DNA from 4 places in the Pelagibacterium sp. 26DY04 genome. Region 1 is predicted to be linked to each of the others. Evidence: predicted binding sites of a transcription regulator. Region 1 holds the regulator's gene; each other region holds the start of a gene.
The links. Region 1 encodes PhoB, which activates phosphate uptake and scavenging genes when phosphate is short. Its sites were predicted from a motif close to TGTCATNNANCTGTCAT; they were not measured.
Positions count from the first base shown of each region.

Region 2: a site for PhoB is predicted at 2,008-2,024, ahead of NO932_RS12850 (esterase-like activity of phytase family protein). Genes of this name have one in related genera too.
Region 3: a site for PhoB is predicted at 1,470-1,486, ahead of NO932_RS18775 (glycerophosphodiester phosphodiesterase family protein). Genes of this name have one in related genera too.
Region 4: a site for PhoB is predicted at 2,859-2,875, ahead of ugpB (sn-glycerol-3-phosphate ABC transporter substrate-binding protein UgpB). Genes of this name have one in related genera too.

Region 1 is NZ_CP101731.1:689,741-694,193, reverse strand. Features, by position in the region: gene NO932_RS03180 (GtrA family protein) at 50-487, opposite strand; gene NO932_RS03175 (UbiA family prenyltransferase) at 484-1,959, opposite strand; gene phoB (phosphate regulon transcriptional regulator PhoB) at 2,135-2,833, opposite strand; gene phoU (phosphate signaling complex protein PhoU) at 2,837-3,544, opposite strand; gene pstB (phosphate ABC transporter ATP-binding protein PstB) at 3,558-4,388, opposite strand; gene pstA (phosphate ABC transporter permease PstA) at 4,424-4,453, opposite strand, start outside.
Region 2 is NZ_CP101731.1:2,586,291-2,590,743, forward strand. Features, by position in the region: gene NO932_RS12850 (esterase-like activity of phytase family protein) at 1-1,954, opposite strand, end outside; gene NO932_RS12855 (UvrD-helicase domain-containing protein) at 2,111-4,432, shown strand; gene NO932_RS12860 (hypothetical protein) at 4,433-4,453, opposite strand, start outside.
Region 3 is NZ_CP101731.1:3,781,617-3,786,069, reverse strand. Features, by position in the region: gene leuC (3-isopropylmalate dehydratase large subunit) at 1-500, opposite strand, end outside; gene ppa (inorganic diphosphatase) at 843-1,373, opposite strand; gene NO932_RS18775 (glycerophosphodiester phosphodiesterase family protein) at 1,562-2,482, shown strand; gene NO932_RS18770 (NAD-glutamate dehydrogenase) at 2,891-4,453, opposite strand, start outside.
Region 4 is NZ_CP101731.1:233,484-237,936, reverse strand. Features, by position in the region: gene ugpE (sn-glycerol-3-phosphate ABC transporter permease UgpE) at 1-456, opposite strand, end outside; gene ugpA (sn-glycerol-3-phosphate ABC transporter permease UgpA) at 467-1,351, opposite strand; gene ugpB (sn-glycerol-3-phosphate ABC transporter substrate-binding protein UgpB) at 1,423-2,754, opposite strand; gene NO932_RS01130 (TRAM domain-containing protein) at 2,901-4,103, opposite strand; gene NO932_RS01125 (ribokinase) at 4,100-4,453, opposite strand, start outside.

The sequences.
Region 1 (4,453 bases):
TCGGATCACTTTACGAACGTGTCCCGAGTAGGCGCTTAAAATGGACCCGTCAAGTCAGGTTTCCGGCGCGACCGGGATGTACTCGGAAACTGAGATATTTGTGTCCGGCGAAATTGACAACCGCCCCGACGGCAATACCCGTGCCATGAGCCACCGCTTCAGGCAGCAGCCACCAGCCGATAAGCGGCAAGATATGGTCGAGAAGACTGACCGAAATAGTCATGACCACCACGGCGCCCACGGCATTGACGATGAGGAACAGCGCCGCCTGCATGGCGATCGGCCGGGGCGAATTGGGAAAGACATAGGCGCGATAGAGCGTGAAGCCCGCGCTCATTCCGATGAGGTAGGCGACGAACACGGCGGCGGAAAACGGCATCGCCAGCGAGAGCGGGAAGCGCACCAGCCAATTGATCGCGGCCGCCAGTCCTCCCAGCAGTAGGAACCGCACGAGCTGCGGCAACCGAAGAAATGCTTGGGGCCTCATATGCCGATCCAGGCAAGAAAGAAGCCCAGCGCCAGCCCGGCGGCGAGCATCAGGCTCTTGGGATCTTTCATGGCGAAGGCCACTGGGTCGTCGTTGAGTTCGCCGCGAAAGCACAGCATCCAGATGCGGCCGATCCATAGGAACAGGGCAGCGGGCATTAGCCAGAGCCAGATGGAGTCGGAATAAAAATCCGCCGCCAGTGCGTCCTGGGTGAGATAGAGCACGAGGATCAGAACCGATCCGATACCGCTCGCCACGCCCATGGCCATGATGAAGGGCGCATCCGTGGTGAAATATCCCCTCCCCCCGACCTTGCCCACGCCACCCTTGTCGGCCAGACGCTGCACCTCTGTGTTGCGTTTGGCAAAAGAGAGCGACGCGAACAGGAACATCGAGAACACCAGCAGCCAGGGCGAGGCCATGACGCCGACAGTGACGATGCCGAGAACCAGACGCAGGGTGAAGAGCACTGCGAGGGTGAACGCATCAAGGATGGGCTTGCGCTTGATGCCCATCGAATAGGCAACAGTCAGGACGAGGTATGCTCCCAGCGTTGCAACGACCAGCGGATTGACCAGCGCGCCGAGGACGAAGGAGATCGCCATCGCCACCGGAATGGCAACAACAGCTTCAGCGATCGCCATGCGGCCTGAAGCAAGCGGCCGGTCACGTTTGGACCAGTGGCGGCGGTCGTCGGCAATGTCCCAGAGATCGTTGAGCAAATACGTGGCCGAGGCGAGAATGCCCAACGCGAGGAAAGCGATGCCGGCGCTGGCCCAGGCGGCGGGATCGAGCATATGCCCCGCCAGCATGAGGGGAACGAACACCAAGGCGTTCTTGGCCCATTGATGCGGTCGGGCGGCTTTGACCCAATCCCTCAGACGCGCCGGACGGGTGATGGCGTGTTCAATCGCCGTCAACCTGGTTGCGGCCCGAGAGAGGCGGCCATTGGTTTCCACCAGTACCGCACCCTTGGCAATGCGCCAGACATTGAGATCGGACGCGCAATCGCCGGCATAAACGAAGCCATCGGGAAACATATCGGCCAACCGCTCGGCCTTGGCGCGTCCCTTGAGATTGGTCACACCATCGGAGGCCAGTGTCTTGTCGATGAAAGGGAACCGCCGCGCGATACGCATGGCCAAAAGGCTGTCGGCTGCCGTCGCCAAAATGATCGTGCGCCCCTTGCTCTTTTCAGCCTCGGCATAGGCGGCAACCGCTTCGTTGACCGGAAGGTCATCGACCTCCAGCGTCACCCGCGCCGCGAGCTGCTGTTTGAGATGCGCCTTGCCCTTGACGAGCCACAAGGCAATCAGAAACAGCCCGAGGGGATTGACCTTTAGAAACGCAAATACCGTTTCGTGCAGCAGATCGGTACGGATCAGCGTGTTGTCGAGATCGAGAACCAGCGGCAAGAGACGGGGCTCCGTTTTAGCCTCGGTTCGTTTGACGGCAATGGCTGATTTGGGCATGGCACCTGCTCGCACCGGAACTAACCGGTTATCGCGGGCGCGGAGGATAAGCGCAAAGCAAAGCGCAAATGAACGTTAATGACGCTTCATTTGAAACAAAAGCAAACCGGCTGCGACATTTACGTTTTGTCGAGCCGGTTTAATAAAACAGCGCAGAATTTCGATAAAGTTCTATCTAACCAACCACGAATTTCTCGTCGAAAGCGTAGCCGGCACCGCGCACCGTGCGGATCGGATCCTTGGCCCGCCCCTTGTTGATGGCCTTGCGCAGGCGGCCCACATGCACATCGACGGTCCGTTCATCGACATAAACATCGGTGCCCCACACGCCATCCAGCAATTGCTCACGGGAATAGACGCGGCCGGGATTGCCCATGAGATATTCGAGCAAGCGATACTCGGTGGGGCCGAGATGGACTTCCTTGCCAGAACGCCGGACGCGATGGGTGGTCCGGTCCAGCTCGATATCACCAGCCTTGAGAACGGCGGCGATGAGCTGGGGATTGGACCGGCGGAGCAGCGCATTGATGCGCGCCATCAACTCAGGCAGCGAGAAGGGCTTGACGACATAGTCGTCGGCCCCGGTAGCAAGCCCGCGCACCCTCTCTTCCTCCTCACCGCGGGCGGTGAGCATGATGATGGGGATGCGGGCGGTGTCGGTACGTGCACGAATGCGCCGGCAGATTTCAATCCCCGAGGTGCCCGGCAGCATCCAGTCGAGCAGGACGATGTCGGGCGTGTTCTCGGCAATGCGCAGCATCGCCTCTTCAGAGTCTTCGGCCGTGGAAACGGTGAAGTTTTCGGCTTCGAGATTGTAACGGAGCAGTTCGACGAGATCGGCTTCGTCTTCAACGACAAGAACCTGTGGCGTCATACGTCAGCCCTTGATCTGCTCGCGCTTTACATCCTCGACATCGGCAGTCAGCGACTTGCCGGTGGCGAGGAAGTAGGCTTGCTCGGCGATGTTGGTGGAGTGGTCGCCGACCCGTTCGAGGTTCTTGCCGCAGAACAGAAGATGCGTGCACATGGTGATGTTGCGCGGATCCTCCATCATATAGGTCAAAAGCTCGCGGAACAGGGAGACATAGAGTGCATCGACTTCAGTGTCGCGTTCGACGACATCGACGGCCATATCCTTGTCGCGCGCCGCGAAGGCATCCAGCGAGAGTTTGACCTGGCGCAGGGCAAGCTCGCCCATGTGGCGCAGACCGTTCTTGAACTGCACCGACATGGCCAACCCTTCGATCTGGGTCGAACGGCGGGCCGTGGATTTGGCCATGTCGCCGATGCGTTCGAGATCGTTGGCGACGTGGATGGACGCGATCACCAGACGCAGATCCTGCGCCATGGGCTGGCGGCGGGCGATGATCGAAACGGCCATATCGTCGATCTGGGTCTGCATGGCGTCGATCTTCTTGTCGGCGGCTACAGTGGCGAGAGCCAGTTCGCTATCGGCGCGGATCAGCGCCTCGGTGGCGTTGACGATGGCCTTTTCGACCAGGCCGCCCATTTCGGAGATCGAGCGGGCCAGTTCGGTCAGTTCGTCCTCGTAGGACGTAACGATATGTTCTGTTGACGGGGGCATCTGGTCCTCCTCCTTACCCGATCCGGCCGGTGATATAATCCTGCGTGCGCTTTTCCCGCGGATTGGTGAAAATCTCTTCAGTCGGACCTTCTTCGATCAGCTTGCCAAGATGGAAGAACGCCGTCTTTTGCGATACGCGGGCGGCCTGCTGCATGGAGTGGGTGACGATGACGATCGTGTAATTGGTACGCAGTTCGTCGATCAGTTCCTCGATGATCGCCGTGGCGATCGGATCGAGCGCCGAACAGGGCTCGTCCATAAGGATAACTTCCGGACCCACCGCAATGGCCCGCGCGATGCACAAGCGCTGCTGCTGGCCGCCCGAAAGCCCGGTGCCGGGCTGATGGAGCCGGTCCTTGACCTCCTCGAACAGACCCGCCTTCTGCAGCGAGGTCACTACGATTTCCTCAAGATCGGCCTTATTGCGAGCCAGGCCGTGGATCTTGGGGCCATAGGCGACGTTCTCGAAAATCGACTTGGGGAACGGGTTGGGCTTCTGGAACACCATGCCGATCCGGGCGCGCAGCTCGACCACGTCGAGGCTGGCGTCATAGAGATTGTCGCCGTCGAGCGAAATCTCGCCGGTGACTCGGGCGCCCTCGATGGTGTCGTTCATGCGGTTGATGCACCGCAGGAAGGTGGACTTGCCGCAGCCCGACGGGCCGATAAAGGCGGAAACCGACTTTTCAGGGATGTCGATCGAGACGTCGAACAGCGCCTGCTTTTCGCCGTAGAACACCGAGACGTCCTTGGCCTTGAGGCGAGAAGGGCCAGCGTTGGGATCAGGAATCCGTACAGTCTGATGAACCGGCGTCGCGGATGCTTCGGGTTGGCTCTCCGACATATCGGTTGCGCTCCTTGCGCTCAGGGTATCGCTCGTCATTTTTTACGCTCCAATCGCGTGCGCAG
Region 2 (4,453 bases), 1.9 Mb from region 1:
AAAGCTTCTTGAGCTGGGCGTTGGCCGCGATCTGGTTGTCACGCTCGACGATATAGGCGTAGTCGCCGGCAATGGTGATTTCCGACAGACCGACCCAGGCACCTTCAGCAGGAGTTTCGAGCGGATAGTGCACAGCGCCCCATTCGCCGGTCGAAGGCTGGTAGGAAACCAGCTTCACCATGCCTTCGGGATCGTCGCCCCATTCGCGCTGGATGGCGATCCAGAGCACCATGTCGTCGCCTTCGCCCACCGCGGAAATGCCTTCGGCTGCCGAACGGGTTTCGTTGGCCAGCAGGACTTCGGGGAACATCACTTCCTCGATGATCGCACCTTCGGCATCCACACGGTAGAGGGCGTGCTGGATACCGTCTTCGGTGTCGCCTTCCGAAGCCACCCAGAAGCCGCCTTCACCGTCCAGCGTGATGCCTTCGAGGTCGAGGCCTTCGGCAGCAGCGCCATCACGGGTGACCAGCCGGGCTTCAGTGATCATCGCAGGGCTCTGCGTCGCATCGATCGTGTAGATCGTGGGCATCATCGAAAGGTAGGAGTCGTTGACGGCATAGAGCTTGCCGGCTTCTTGGGCATCAGCAACCAGACCCGACAGAGCCACCCAGCCGATCGGCGTGCCATCCTCGTTCATCGCCGACATGATCTGCGGATAGTCAGGCGTTTCAACATCCTGACGCTCGAAAATCATGACGTGAGCCGGAGCGCCGCCATCGGCCGAAACGTCGGTCTCGTTGGCCGTGACGTAAAGATTGCGCTCGGGAATCGCCAGCGCCCCTTCCGGACCGATGCCCGAGGGGATCGACTGGATGTATTCGGGCTCGGCGCCGGTGTCGCGATAGATGGCGACCAGCGAGGCGCGTTCCTGGTTGACGAAGATCAGCGTCTCGTCGCCGAACACGCCAACTTCCATGCCTTCGGGTTCGATCCCCTTGTTGTCGGAGCGACCTTCCGGATAGTGGCCGAGCTGGGCGCTGATATATTCCATCGACGGTCCGCTCTCATAAAGCTCGGTGCCGTCCTTGGAAAAGATGGTGAAGCCGCGCGAGCCGCCTTCATAGTCGCCTTCATTGGCGATCACGAAGCGGTCGTCGTCCAGCCACTGGATGGCATCGGGCTCGCGCAATGCGCCCTCGATGCTTTCGCTGAACGAAAGCCGGCCGTCATCTTCGATGTCGATATTGGCAAGGTCGGTCGAACCGGCGGAGAAATGATTGATCACTTCCCCGCTTTCGCCGTCGATGATGACGATATGGTTGTTTTCCTGCAGCGTCACGGCAAGTTCGTTGGCGCTGTTGAAGTCGGTGTATTCAGGCTCGGCGTCCTCACCGGCCACCTCGGCAAGGCCGGCCAATTCGGTCACCCGCAGGCTGTCGCAATCAGGGGTGCCTTCGGCAACATCGAGGAACGTCACATTGCCGCTCGGAAGCTGCGGGATCACGCCGTCGTTGAGGTCTTCATCGCGCTGGTTTTCCATCGAGATGGCGATCAGTGAACCGTCGGCGTTCTTGGCGATGGCGTCGGGCTGGCCGTCCAAATCACATTCGGATTCGACCTCGAGCGTTTCGATGTCTACGACGGCCAGATAGCCGGTCGGAGCGGTGAAATCTTCGGTGGTATCGACACTCACCAGCGCCTTGTTGCCGATCACGGAAACTGAGGTCGGGCCGCCTTCGAGTTCGACGAAACCGCCCGGCTGCGGATTTGCCGGATCGGTGATGTCGATAAAGCCGACACCGCCGAGCAGCGCGTTGGAATAAACCAGCGTCATACCGTCTTCCGTCGCGGTGATGATCTCCGCCGAATTTTCCTCAGCTTCGATATCGGGCGTGTTGAGCGCAACCGGGAAGCTGGCGATGCGGTTGAAATAGCTCTGGGCGCTTGCAGGAACGGCAGCGCTCGCCAGAAGTCCGGCCGCAATGGCGGTAAGCAGAACAGATTTGTTCATGGGGTCCCCCGTAAGGCGTGAGAATTCACGACAGGGCCCTATAGGACCGCTCGACAACACTTCTGTGACAGGGCGATTTGCGCCTGTGCATATACTTTTGCCCCTATCGCGCCTATATACTCGCCAGGAGAACAAAAAGAGATTCGTCAATAGCTGATGTCAGCCGTCCCGCCCCATCGTCCGCAAGGCCCGATCACGTCCCAGTTCGCCCCGCGCGAGCCGGCTTATTTCGTGGGGCTGAACGCCGAGCAGCGCGAGGCGGTGGAAACGACCGAGGGCCCGCTGCTGGTTCTTGCCGGCGCCGGCACGGGCAAGACGCGCGTATTGACCACCCGCATTGCCCATATCCTCGCCTCCCGCAAGGCACGCGGCGGGCAGATCCTGGCCGTCACCTTCACCAACAAGGCCGCCCGCGAGATGAAGGAGCGCATCGGCAAGCTCGTCGGTGCCTCGGTCGAGGGCATGCCCTGGCTGGGCACATTTCACTCGATCGGCGCGCGCATCATCCGCCGCCATGCGGAACTGGTCGGGCTCAGGCCTGATTTCACCATTCTCGACACGGACGATCAGATCCGCCTCATCAAGCAGCTTCTCTCGGCTGAAAACATTGACGAGAAGCGCTGGCCCGCGCGCCAGTTCGCTTCCATGCTCGACACCTGGAAGAACCGCGGCCTGCTGCCAAAGGACATCTCCTCGGCGGAGGGGTATTTCGCCAACGGCAAGGGACAGAAGATCTATGCCGACTACCAGGCGCGGCTGAAAACCCTCAACGCCGCCGATTTCGGCGATCTGCTGCTCGAAGGCATCCGCCTGTTCAAGGAAAATCCCGAAGTCCTTGCCGAATATCACGATCGCTTTCGCTATATGCTGGTCGATGAATATCAGGACTCCAACACCGCCCAATACCTCTGGCTGCGCCTTCTGGCGCAAAGCCGGGACGGGAAGAATTCGGCCAATATCTGCGTGGTGGGCGACGACGATCAGTCGATCTATGGCTGGCGCGGCGCCGAGGTCGACAACATCCTGCGCTTCGAAAAGGATTTTCCCGGCGCCAAGATCATCAAGCTCGAACGCAATTACCGCTCGACCTCCAACATCCTTTCGGCTGCCAGCCACCTGATCGCCAACAATGAATCCCGTCTGGGCAAGACGCTGCAGACCGATGTGGGCGAGGAAGGCGAAAAGATCGCCGTCACCTCGGTCTGGGATTCTGAAGAAGAAGCCCGCCAGATCGGCGAGGAGATCGAGCAGTACCAGCGTCAGGGCGACCATCTGGACGATATGGCCATCCTCGTGCGCGCCTCCTTCCAGATGCGCGAATTCGAAGAGCGCTTCATTACATTGGGTCTCAACTATCGCGTCATCGGCGGCCCGCGCTTTTATGAGCGCAAGGAAATCCGCGATGCTCTGGCCTATCTGCGCATCGTCGCCCAGCCGGCCGACGATCTAGCTTTCGAGCGCATCATCAACGTGCCCAAGCGCGGGCTGGGCGATGCCACGCTGCAGATCGTCCACGATACCGCCCGCGCCGCCAATATTCCGCTTTTGGCCGCCATCCGTGACCTGATCGAAACCGAGGAACTCAAGCCAAAGCAGCGCTCCACCCTGCGCGAGCTGGTGCGCCAGATCGACGATTGGGCCGATCGCCTGCGCTCGATCCCGCATCACGAGCTTGCCGAGCAGATCCTCGATGAATCCGGCTATACGGCGATGTGGCAGAATGACAAATCCGCCGACGCGCCGGGACGGCTGGAAAACTTGAAGGAACTCATCCGCTCCATGGAAGAGTTCGAAAACCTCAACGGCTTTCTCGAGCACATCGCCCTGGTGATGGATCGCGATTCCGGCGAAGGCGGCGATGCGGTCTCGATCATGACCTTGCACTCGGCCAAGGGGCTGGAATTTAACACCGTTTTCCTCCCCGGCTGGGAGGAAGGACTGTTTCCGCATCAGCGTTCGCTCGATGAATCCGGCCTCGCCGGGCTCGAGGAGGAACGCCGCCTCGCCTATGTCGGCATCACGCGCGCGCGAAAGCGCTGCCGCATATCGCTTGCCCAGAACCGCCGCATCCACGGCCTCTGGCAATCGGCCATCCCGTCGCGCTTTCTCGACGAGTTGCCGGCCCATGCCGTCGAGGTCACCGACACCGGCTCGTCCTATGGCGGCTATACCTATGGCGGCCGCGCCGCCACGCGCTTCGACCAGCGCGATCCCTTTGAAAGCGTCTACGAAACCCCCGGCTGGCAGCGCGCCCAGCGCCAGCAATCCCAGCGCAAGGGCCCTGGTCCCTTGACCATCGAAGGCGACCTCGTCGCCCGCTCCTCAGGCCCTTCGGCCGCCTACTCGGTGGGCGAACGCGTCTTCCATCTCAAATTCGGCTACGGCACGGTGACGGCGACCGAGGGCAACAAGCTCTCCATCGATTTTGAGAAAGCCGGACCAAAGAAGGTTTTGGACAGTTTCGTGAAGCGGGGGTGATTACCCACCCCTCCGCAAAAA
Region 3 (4,453 bases), 800 kb from region 1:
ATGTTTTTCGCTTTTTGCTGGATCAGCGTCTGGGTGGCGAGGACATGCTCGACTTCCGAGGTGCCGATGCCGTGGGCCAGGGCGCCGAAAGCGCCGTGGGTCGAGGTGTGGCTGTCACCGCACACAATGGTCATGCCCGGGAGCGTGAAGCCCTGTTCGGGGCCTACGATGTGGACGATGCCCTGGCGAATATCGAGCTCGTTGTAATATTCGACGCCGAAATCAGCCGCGTTCTGCGCCAGGGTTTCCACCTGGAGCCGGGATTCGGGATCATCGATCCCGTTGGTGCGGTCCGAGGTCGGCACGTTGTGGTCGACAACGGCCAGGGTGCGCTCGGGGGCGCGGACCTTGCGGCCGGAGAGGCGCAGTCCCTCGAAAGCCTGGGGGCTCGTGACTTCATGGACGAGGTGGCGGTCGATATAGAGGATAGCGGTGCCATCCTCGTTATAGGCCACAACATGGTCGTCCCAGATTTTGTCGTAGAGGGTCCTGGCGGTCATCGGAGCGCAAATTCCAGTCAGTGAGGTTACGTTGTGTGGACAGTCATGTGATGACGGCCTGCAAACCGTGGTTCTCTGCGCTTCCGGTACTCACGTACCAAATGTACGCTCCGTTCCGATTCTCGATCACCCGCTTTTCGGCGCGCCCTGACCTGCCTCTCCACACACTTGGCGTACCCTTGGGTACGGTTGACTGCTATTTACGCGCTTGCGGGGCTTTTGGTCAAGGGTTGGGGCGGTAACTGGCATGTGAGATTTCGGCCAGCGCTGCACCTGGATTGGGCGAACAAGTCCCACAATGACAAGGAGGGGGTGGAGCCGATGCCGCACCCCCCGGTCCGATCAGCCCTTGTTGGCCATTTCGATGGAATCGAGGATTACCTTGCGGGCGTCCTCGACGCCGCCGATGCGATCGATCTTGGCCCATTTGCCGGGCTCGAGATCCTTGTAGTGCATGAAGAAGTGCTTCACGCGCTCGATCTGGATTTCGGGCAGATCGGTAACGTCGGCAATGCCGTCATACATCTTGGTGAGCTTGGAAACGGGAACCGCGAGGATCTTTTCGTCCTGGCCGCCATCGTCTTCCATGAACAGCACCCCGACCGGGCGCGAACGCACGATGGCGCCGGGAACCAGGGGGCGGGAGTTCAAGACGATCACGTCGAGCGGGTCGCCGTCACCGCACAGGGTGTGGGGGACGAAGCCGTAATTTCCCGGATAGCGCATGGGCGTATAGAGAAAGCGGTCGACGAAAAGGGCGCCGGAATCCTTGTCGATCTCGTATTTGATCGGCTCGCCGCCCAGGGGGACTTCGATGATGACGTTGAGGTCCTCGGGCGGGTTCTTGCCCACGGGGATGGCGTCGATATTCATGGTGCCGTTCGTTTCCTGATTGGGAGGGAGGAGGAGACGGGAGGCTTTTTGCCTAGGGAGAGGGGCAAATGCAAGGCGTATCGAGGAGAGGGGCGGTGTCATCTGTTTGGCACGGGACCGTCAAGCTGCGTTCATGGGCGTGATCTAACCGGGAAGGGGGGCGGTCACACCATAGGCAGAATTTCAAAATGAACAGACGAGATTTCATGGCGCTGAGCTCGGCGACGATCGCCGCCACGGCTTTTTCGGGCACGCCGGCGCTGGGGCAGGACGCAAGCTTCATCAAGCGGTTCGCTTCAACCGACCAATTGGCCGCCTACACCCGGCTGAGCGCACTTCTGGAGCACCCGGCGATCATGGCGCATCGGGCGGGCTACTATCCTTGGGGCGGCATACCGGAATGTTCGATTTTCGGGGCCGAGCAGGTGATCAAGCGCGGCCCAGCCTTTATCGAGATCGACGTGCGCACCAGCGCCGACGGGGTGCCGGTTTGCGTGCATGACGAAACGCTCGATCGGGGGACGACCGGCACGGGACGGGTCGATGAGGTTTCCGCCGATTATATTGCCGGGCTCACCCTGCGCGACAATCTGGGGCAGGCGACGGGCTATGCGATCCCGACCTTTGAAGACTTCCTCGACTGGGGCGAGAACGGCGCCATGCTGTGGCTCGACACCAAGGATATCGACCCGGCGCTGCTGGTCGAGATGGTGCGCGCGCGGGGCGCGGAATCGCGGGTGATCGTGAGCGCTTATGGGCGCGAGATTCTTGAACACTACCAGGAGCTGGCGCCCGATCTTGTCTATTTCGTGCCGTTCATCGAAGGCCTGGGGCTGCCCGATGTGCAGTCGATCCTCGATACCGGGCTCAATCCAGAACATCTGATCGGCATGGCCGGGTTCGACCTGCCGAACATGAAGGGCACGCTGGACTTGGCGGAAATCGATGCCCCGGCCCTTCTCGACGTGCAGAACATCGACAAGCGCTATGAGCCCGGCAACGTCAACCCCAACCTCTATACCCGCGCCGTGGAAGAGGGATTGCCGTTTATTTGCACCGACCAGTATTCGGCGGCGCTCGATGCACTGGGGATCACCGACTGGGCGTGATGGGGCGGCGCGGCAGAGGTGGGGGATCACACGTCTTCTGAGCTGCGTTGAAACCTTGCGGGTCTCCGGGTCGAGCCCGAAGACGACGAGGTGGAGGGGTGGGGTCCTGACTGCGGTCCTGCGCTGCACTCCGGGCGGTTGCTTTGCAAATCAACTCAGTGAGGCGACTTGGCCAGAGGGCGGTGCTCACTCTCGGGTCAAGCCTTGGGTTAAGTTCAAAGCGGTCGTCGCGGTCGTCATCGCCACCCTCTGGTTCGTCATGTCGGGCTTTACCCGACGATCCGCAACGCTGCCTGTGGTGCGGGAGAGGTGGGGGAACGCACTTCTTCTGAGTTGCGCGGAAACCCTGCGGTCTCCGTCCGGGTCAAGCCCGAAGACGACGAAAGGGAGAGGGTGGCGCGAGCGATCCTAGCTTCTGGCCAGATCGCTCAGGAGGCCGGCGGCGACCGAGAGGCGGGAGATGGTGAGGTCACCTTCGATCAGATCGGACACCGTTCCGGCCATGCGGGAAATGGCGGTCTGGCGGGGGGTCTTCCAGGCTTCGATGCGCGTTTGAATGGGGCCGTCCCCCGACGAGAGGATATCGGCGGAAAGGCCACGCAGGGCGCGGGTGAGATTGGCGAGGGCCCGGTCGATGGCCATGCGGTCGAAGCGGTCGGCGGCGGCGATTGTCGCGCGGTGTTCGGTCAGGCGTCCGAGCTTGAACATGTCGATCACCGCGAACATGGCGGTAGCCGCGTCGCGCACTTCGGCGTTGCAGCGATGGGCGACGAGGACCGCGTCGGGGGCCAGGGACAGGACGGAAAGGGCGGCGATGCGGCGGGCGAGGTCGGGCGGGGTGCCGCCGGCTTCAAAGCCGCGCTCCTGGGTTGCGGTGGCTTCGGCAAGGAAGGCGGAAACCAGATCGGGGAGCGCGGCGCGGACCGTTGCAATGCCGGAGCGATAGCGCTCGATGAGCCCCGAAAGCCCGCCGGAAAATTCTTCATTGCGCAGGAACCACAGGGCCATATCGACCTGCAGGGACTGCACTTCGGCATAAAGCGCCAATTGGGTTTCGCCCGAGACGCGGTTGTCGAGGGCATCGATCGCCGCGTTCAGCTCCTGAAGCTCGAAACTGTCGCGGGCGGCGGCATAGGCAAAGGCGACGGCGCCCGGCTCAGCGGCGGTGATGGCCACCAACCGCGTGACGAAGGCGGGGCCGCCGCGATTGATCATGGCGTTGGAAAGGACCGTCGCGATCACTTCGCGGCGCAGGCGATGGGTCTCGATCGCCTCGGGGAAGCGGGCCTTGAGCGTTTCGGGGAAATAGCGGAACAGCTCGCGGGCGAGATAGGGATCGTCGGGGACCGGGGAGGCGAGCAGCTTGTCGTAAAGATCGAGCTTGGCATAGGCGAGCAGCACGGCGAGCTCGGGGCGGGTGAAACCCACACCGGTGGCGGCGCGCTCGGCAAGGGTCTGATCGTCGGGAAGGTATTCGACGGCGCGGTTGATCTCGCCGGCCTTTTCCAGCGTCTCGATAAAATCGACGAGGTCGGGGAAATCGGCCATGCCGCGGCGCTGGGCCAGCGACAGGGCGAGGGTCTGGAGGTAGTTGTTCCTCAGGCACAGCTCGGCCACCTCGTCGGTCATCTCGGCGAGGAAGGCGTTGCGGGCCCCAAGCTCGAGCTGACCGGAGCGCACGCGGTCGGACAGCGCGATCTTGATGTTGACCTCGAGGTCGGAGGAGTTGACGCCGGCCGAATTGTCGATGGCGTCGGTGTTGATACGGCCGCCCTTCAAACCATATTCGACGCGGCCGCGCTGGGTGACGCCGAGATTGGCGCCTTCGCCGACCACCCTTGCGCGGACCGAAACGGCGGGAATGCGGATGGCGTCATTGGCCTTGTCGCCCACCTGGGCGTCGGTTTCCGTCGAGGCGCGGATATAGGTGCCGATGCCGCCGAACCACAAAAGATCGACATCGGCTGAAAG
Region 4 (4,453 bases), 460 kb from region 1:
GGCGATCAGCGGGACGGTGAGGCCGGCATAGGTGTTGAGCATGCCCAGATTGGCCACGACCTCATAGGTGGGGATGATGCGCACCTCGACCGGCAGCATCAGGGTGATGAAGATCAGCCAGAAGGCCAGGAGCCGGAAGGGGAATTTGAAATAGACGATGGCGTAGGCGGAGATGATCGAGATGGCGATCTTGCCCACCATGATGATGAGCGCCATCACCGTGGAATTCCACACCATCAGCCAGAAGGGCGGGCTGCCCGGCGGATCGAAGGTCCAGACCGCAATGAGGTTGGCGATGAGTTCGCCACCCGGCAGAAGCGGGGCGCCGCTGTTGAGCGTCACATCGGTATGGGTCATGGCGATGACCGCCACATAGACGGGGAAGGCGACGATGATGACGCCCACGACCAGGACCAGATGGGTGAGGACGGTGAGAAGGGGACGGTTTTCGACCATGGCGGCGCCTCTAATACTGCACCCGCCGTTCCACATAGCGGAACTGCACGAAGGTAAGGAGGATGACGAACAGCATCAGGACCACCGACTGGGCCGATGACGAGCCGATATTGAGGCCGATGAACCCGTCCGAATAAACCTTGTACACAAGGATGTTGGTGGCCTGATTGGGACCGCCCTCGGTGGTTGCGGCGATGATGCCGAAGGTGTCGAACATCACGTAATTGACATTGATGATGAACAAAAAGAACGTGGTGGGCGAAAGCAGCGGGAAGACGATGGTCCAGAACCGCTTGAAGGGGCCCGCGCCATCGATGGCCGCCGCTTCGGTGAGCGAGTGCGGGATCGACTGCATGCCGGCTAGAAAGAACAGGAAATTGTAGGAAATCTGCTTCCAGCTCGCCGCGATGATGATGAGGATCATCGCGTGGTCGCCATTGAGGTTGGCGTTCCAGACGACGCCGAAATAGCGCAGCATATAGGGCAGGATGCCGGTGGAGCTATTGAACAGGAACCACCACAGAATGCCAGCGACCACCGGGGCGACGGCATAGGGCCAGACCAGCAGGGTGGTATAGGCTTGGGACGAGCGGATCAGCCGGGAGACGGCGGCCGCGAGCAGCAGCGCCAGTCCCATGGAAATGGCGGTCACCGCGACGGCAAAGATCACGGTGCGGCCGACCGAATTGAGATAGAGCGGATCCTGGAACAGGCGAATGTAGTGGGTGAGGCCCACGAACTGGGTCGAGAGCCCGAAGGGGTCGGTGCGCTCGAAGGAGGATTTGACCGCCTGGGATGCCGGCCAGATGAAGAACACCAGGGTGATGATCAATTGGGGCGCCACGAACAGATAGGGCAGCGCCTTTTGGGGAAAGATTGTGCGTTTGGTTTCCATCGTCCGCCCGTCGCAAAATGTCGAAGGGCCGGCGCGCTGGGGCCGGCCCTTCCTTTTTGTTGTGACGCCGCTTAGCTGTTGGCGGCTTCGAACTCACGCAGGATCTGGTTGCCGCGTTCGACAGCCGAATCCAGGGCTTCCTGGGCAGTCTTGGTGCCGTTCAGAACAGCCTGGAGTTCTTCATCGAGAACGGTGCGGATCTGGGGCATGTTGCCGAAGCGAACGCCCTTGGAGTTCTCGGTGGGCTCGTTGAGGTTGATCTGGTTGATGGCGGTATCGGCGCCGGGGTTCTCGTCGTAGTAGCCCTGCTCCTGGCTCAGCTCGTAAGCGGCAGTGGTGACCGGGAGGTAGCCGGTGGCTTGGTGCCAAGCGGCCTGGACTTCAGGCGAGGAGAGGTAGGTCAGGAACTCGGCAACGCCTTCGTATTCAGCGTCTTCGTGACCCGAAAGGGTCCAGAGCGTCGCGCCACCGATGATCGAGTTCTGCGGGGCGCCTTCGACGTCGGCAAAGACCGGCAGCATGCCGAAGCCCACTTCAAAGCCATCGGCATTGGCCAGAACGCCGGCGCGCGAGGCCGAGGAGTTCATGTACATGGCGCATTCGCCCGAATAGAATTTGGGGGCGTTGTCGGCGCCGCCGGCAGTGCCGCCATACGAATAGATGCCGGCTTCCTGCCACTCGGCCAGCTTTTCCCAGAGGCGAACGGCCAACTCGTGGTTGAAGGTCAATTCGCTATCAAGACCGCCGAAGCCGTTTTCCAGCGTGCCATAGGGCACGTTGTGCAGGGCCGAAAGGTTTTCGGTGCCGAGCCAGGTGGCGGTATAGGCCATCACGAAGCCGCATTCGGCAGCGCCGGCATCAAGGATCTGTTGCGAAAAGGATTCGATTTCTTCCCAGGTGGCGGGAGCAACTTCAGGATCGAGACCGGCGGCTTCGAACGCGTCCTTGTTGTAGTAAAGGATCGGGGTCGAGGAATTGAACGGCATCGAAAGCATATTGCCGTCGGTGTCGGTGTAATAGCCGGTGACGACCGGCAGGTAGGCGGACGGGTCGAAGTTCGAGCCGTGGTCAGCCATGAGCTGATAGACCGGGTAGACGGCGCCCTGGGCGGCCATCATGGTGCCGGTGCCCACTTCGTAGACCTGAACGAGGTGGGGCTGTTCGCCGGCGCGGAAGGCAGCGATGGTGTTGACCAGCGATTCCTCGTATTCGCCGCGATAGGAGGGGACCACGACATATTCGTCCTGGCTGGCATTGAAGTCCTCGGTGATGGCGACCAGACGCTCGCCGAGCTCGCCGCCCATCGAATGCCACCAGGAGATTTCGGTCTGGGCGAAGGCCGTGCCAGCGCCAGCGAAAAGTGCGAGACCAGCCGTGCCGCTGGCCAGGAGTGTCTTGAGCATGTTGCTGTCCAAACCCTGATTGAAGTTTTCGGCGGCGCGAAGCCCGCCCCTGCCGTTGCGGCACGAGACGTAGGGCTTGGTCTTGACTCCTGCGTGACAGAGAGATGACAGATTGATGACTGTGGAAACCCCCGTCTTGTGGGCGATCAGGGGCGTTCGAAGCGGGCGAACACTTCCGTGTGCGACGAAAAGGCGAACTGGTCCAAAGGCCTAACAGGGCCGATGACATAACCCGCTGCGACCAGTGTTGCCGCGTCACGGGCGAAACTTTGCGGATCGCAGCTCACATAGGCGATGGTTTTGACCTTCGATTTCGCCAGTTCGGCGATCTGGGCCTGGGCGCCGGCGCGGGGCGGATCGAGGACGACGGCGTCGAAATGGTTGAGCTCGAACGGGCCGAGCGGTTCGCGGAAGAGGTCGCGTTTTTCGGCCGCGATGGGCTTGAGCCCCTTGGCCTTGCGCTTTGCCGCATCGAGCGCGGCGACGGCGGGGCTATCGGAATCGGCGGCAAGGACGGCGGCACGTTCGGCCAGGCGCAGGGCGAAGGGGCCGACGCCGCAGAACAGGTCCGCCACCTGCCTTGCGCCGGCCACGGCCTTGACGACCAGTTCGGCAAGAGCGGCTTCCGCCGCTTCGGTGGCCTGAAGAAAGCTGCCGACCGGAAGCGGGACCTGGGCGCGGCCCATGGTGACCGTGGGCTGGCGGTGGATGATCAGCGGCTCGCCATTGAGCGAAAGCCGGGCGAGATCGAAGGCGCGGGCGAGATCGGTGAGCTTAGGATTCGCCTTTGTGCCCTTGGCGCGGACCGCCACGTCGAGGCCCATATCCGAGGCGGTGAAGGCCACATCGCAGGGCCCGACGGCAGAAGCGAAATCGCGGGCGATGCGCGGGGCCTGGGCAAGGGCGGGGACGAGGATCGGGCAGCGGTCGAGATCGTGGATTTGGTGGCTGCGCAGCGCCATGAACCCGGCAGCAGAGCGCGTGGCATGAAAGGTGGCGCGGCGACGGCCGGCGCCATAGGCGATGATGGGGTCGTTGACGTCGGCGGCAACACCGGCGCGCGAAAGGGCATCGACGACCAGCGAGCGCTTGAATTGGCTATAGGTTTCAGCGCTCAGATGCTGGAGCTGGCAGCCGCCGCAGGCGGGAAAATGCGGGCACGGCGCAGCGCTTCGGTTGGGGCTGGGTGCGAGAATATCGAGGAGCGTGCCGCGATTGCCTTCGATGGTGACCGCGACGGTTTCCCCGGGCAGGGTTGCGGGCACGAAGATCGGCTTGCCTTCGACCAACGCCACACCCTCGCCGCGATGGCCGAGCCGGTCGATGACGAGGGTGTGAGTTGCGCTCATTTTGGGGCGGCGAGTCGGGCCGTGACCGCATCGATTTCCGGAATCGAGGGCTGGGCCCCATGGGCGAGGCAGGCAAGACCCGCTGCGACTCCGGCCCGCTCCATGGCGGAAGCCAGATCGAGGCCTTCGGCCAGCCCGGCGGCGAGATAGCCCACGAAGGTGTCGCCGGCCCCCACCGTATCGAGCGGGGTGATCTTGAGCGCCGGAGCGGAGACGATCTGCCCGTTGGCGGCGGCGAGGGCGCCGCGCGACCCGAGGGTCGCGACCACGGTGACACCGATCCTTTCGGCCAGCCAGGCGACCGCTTCGTCCTCGTCGAGTTCGGGAACGTCGAGCATCGCGAGCACGCC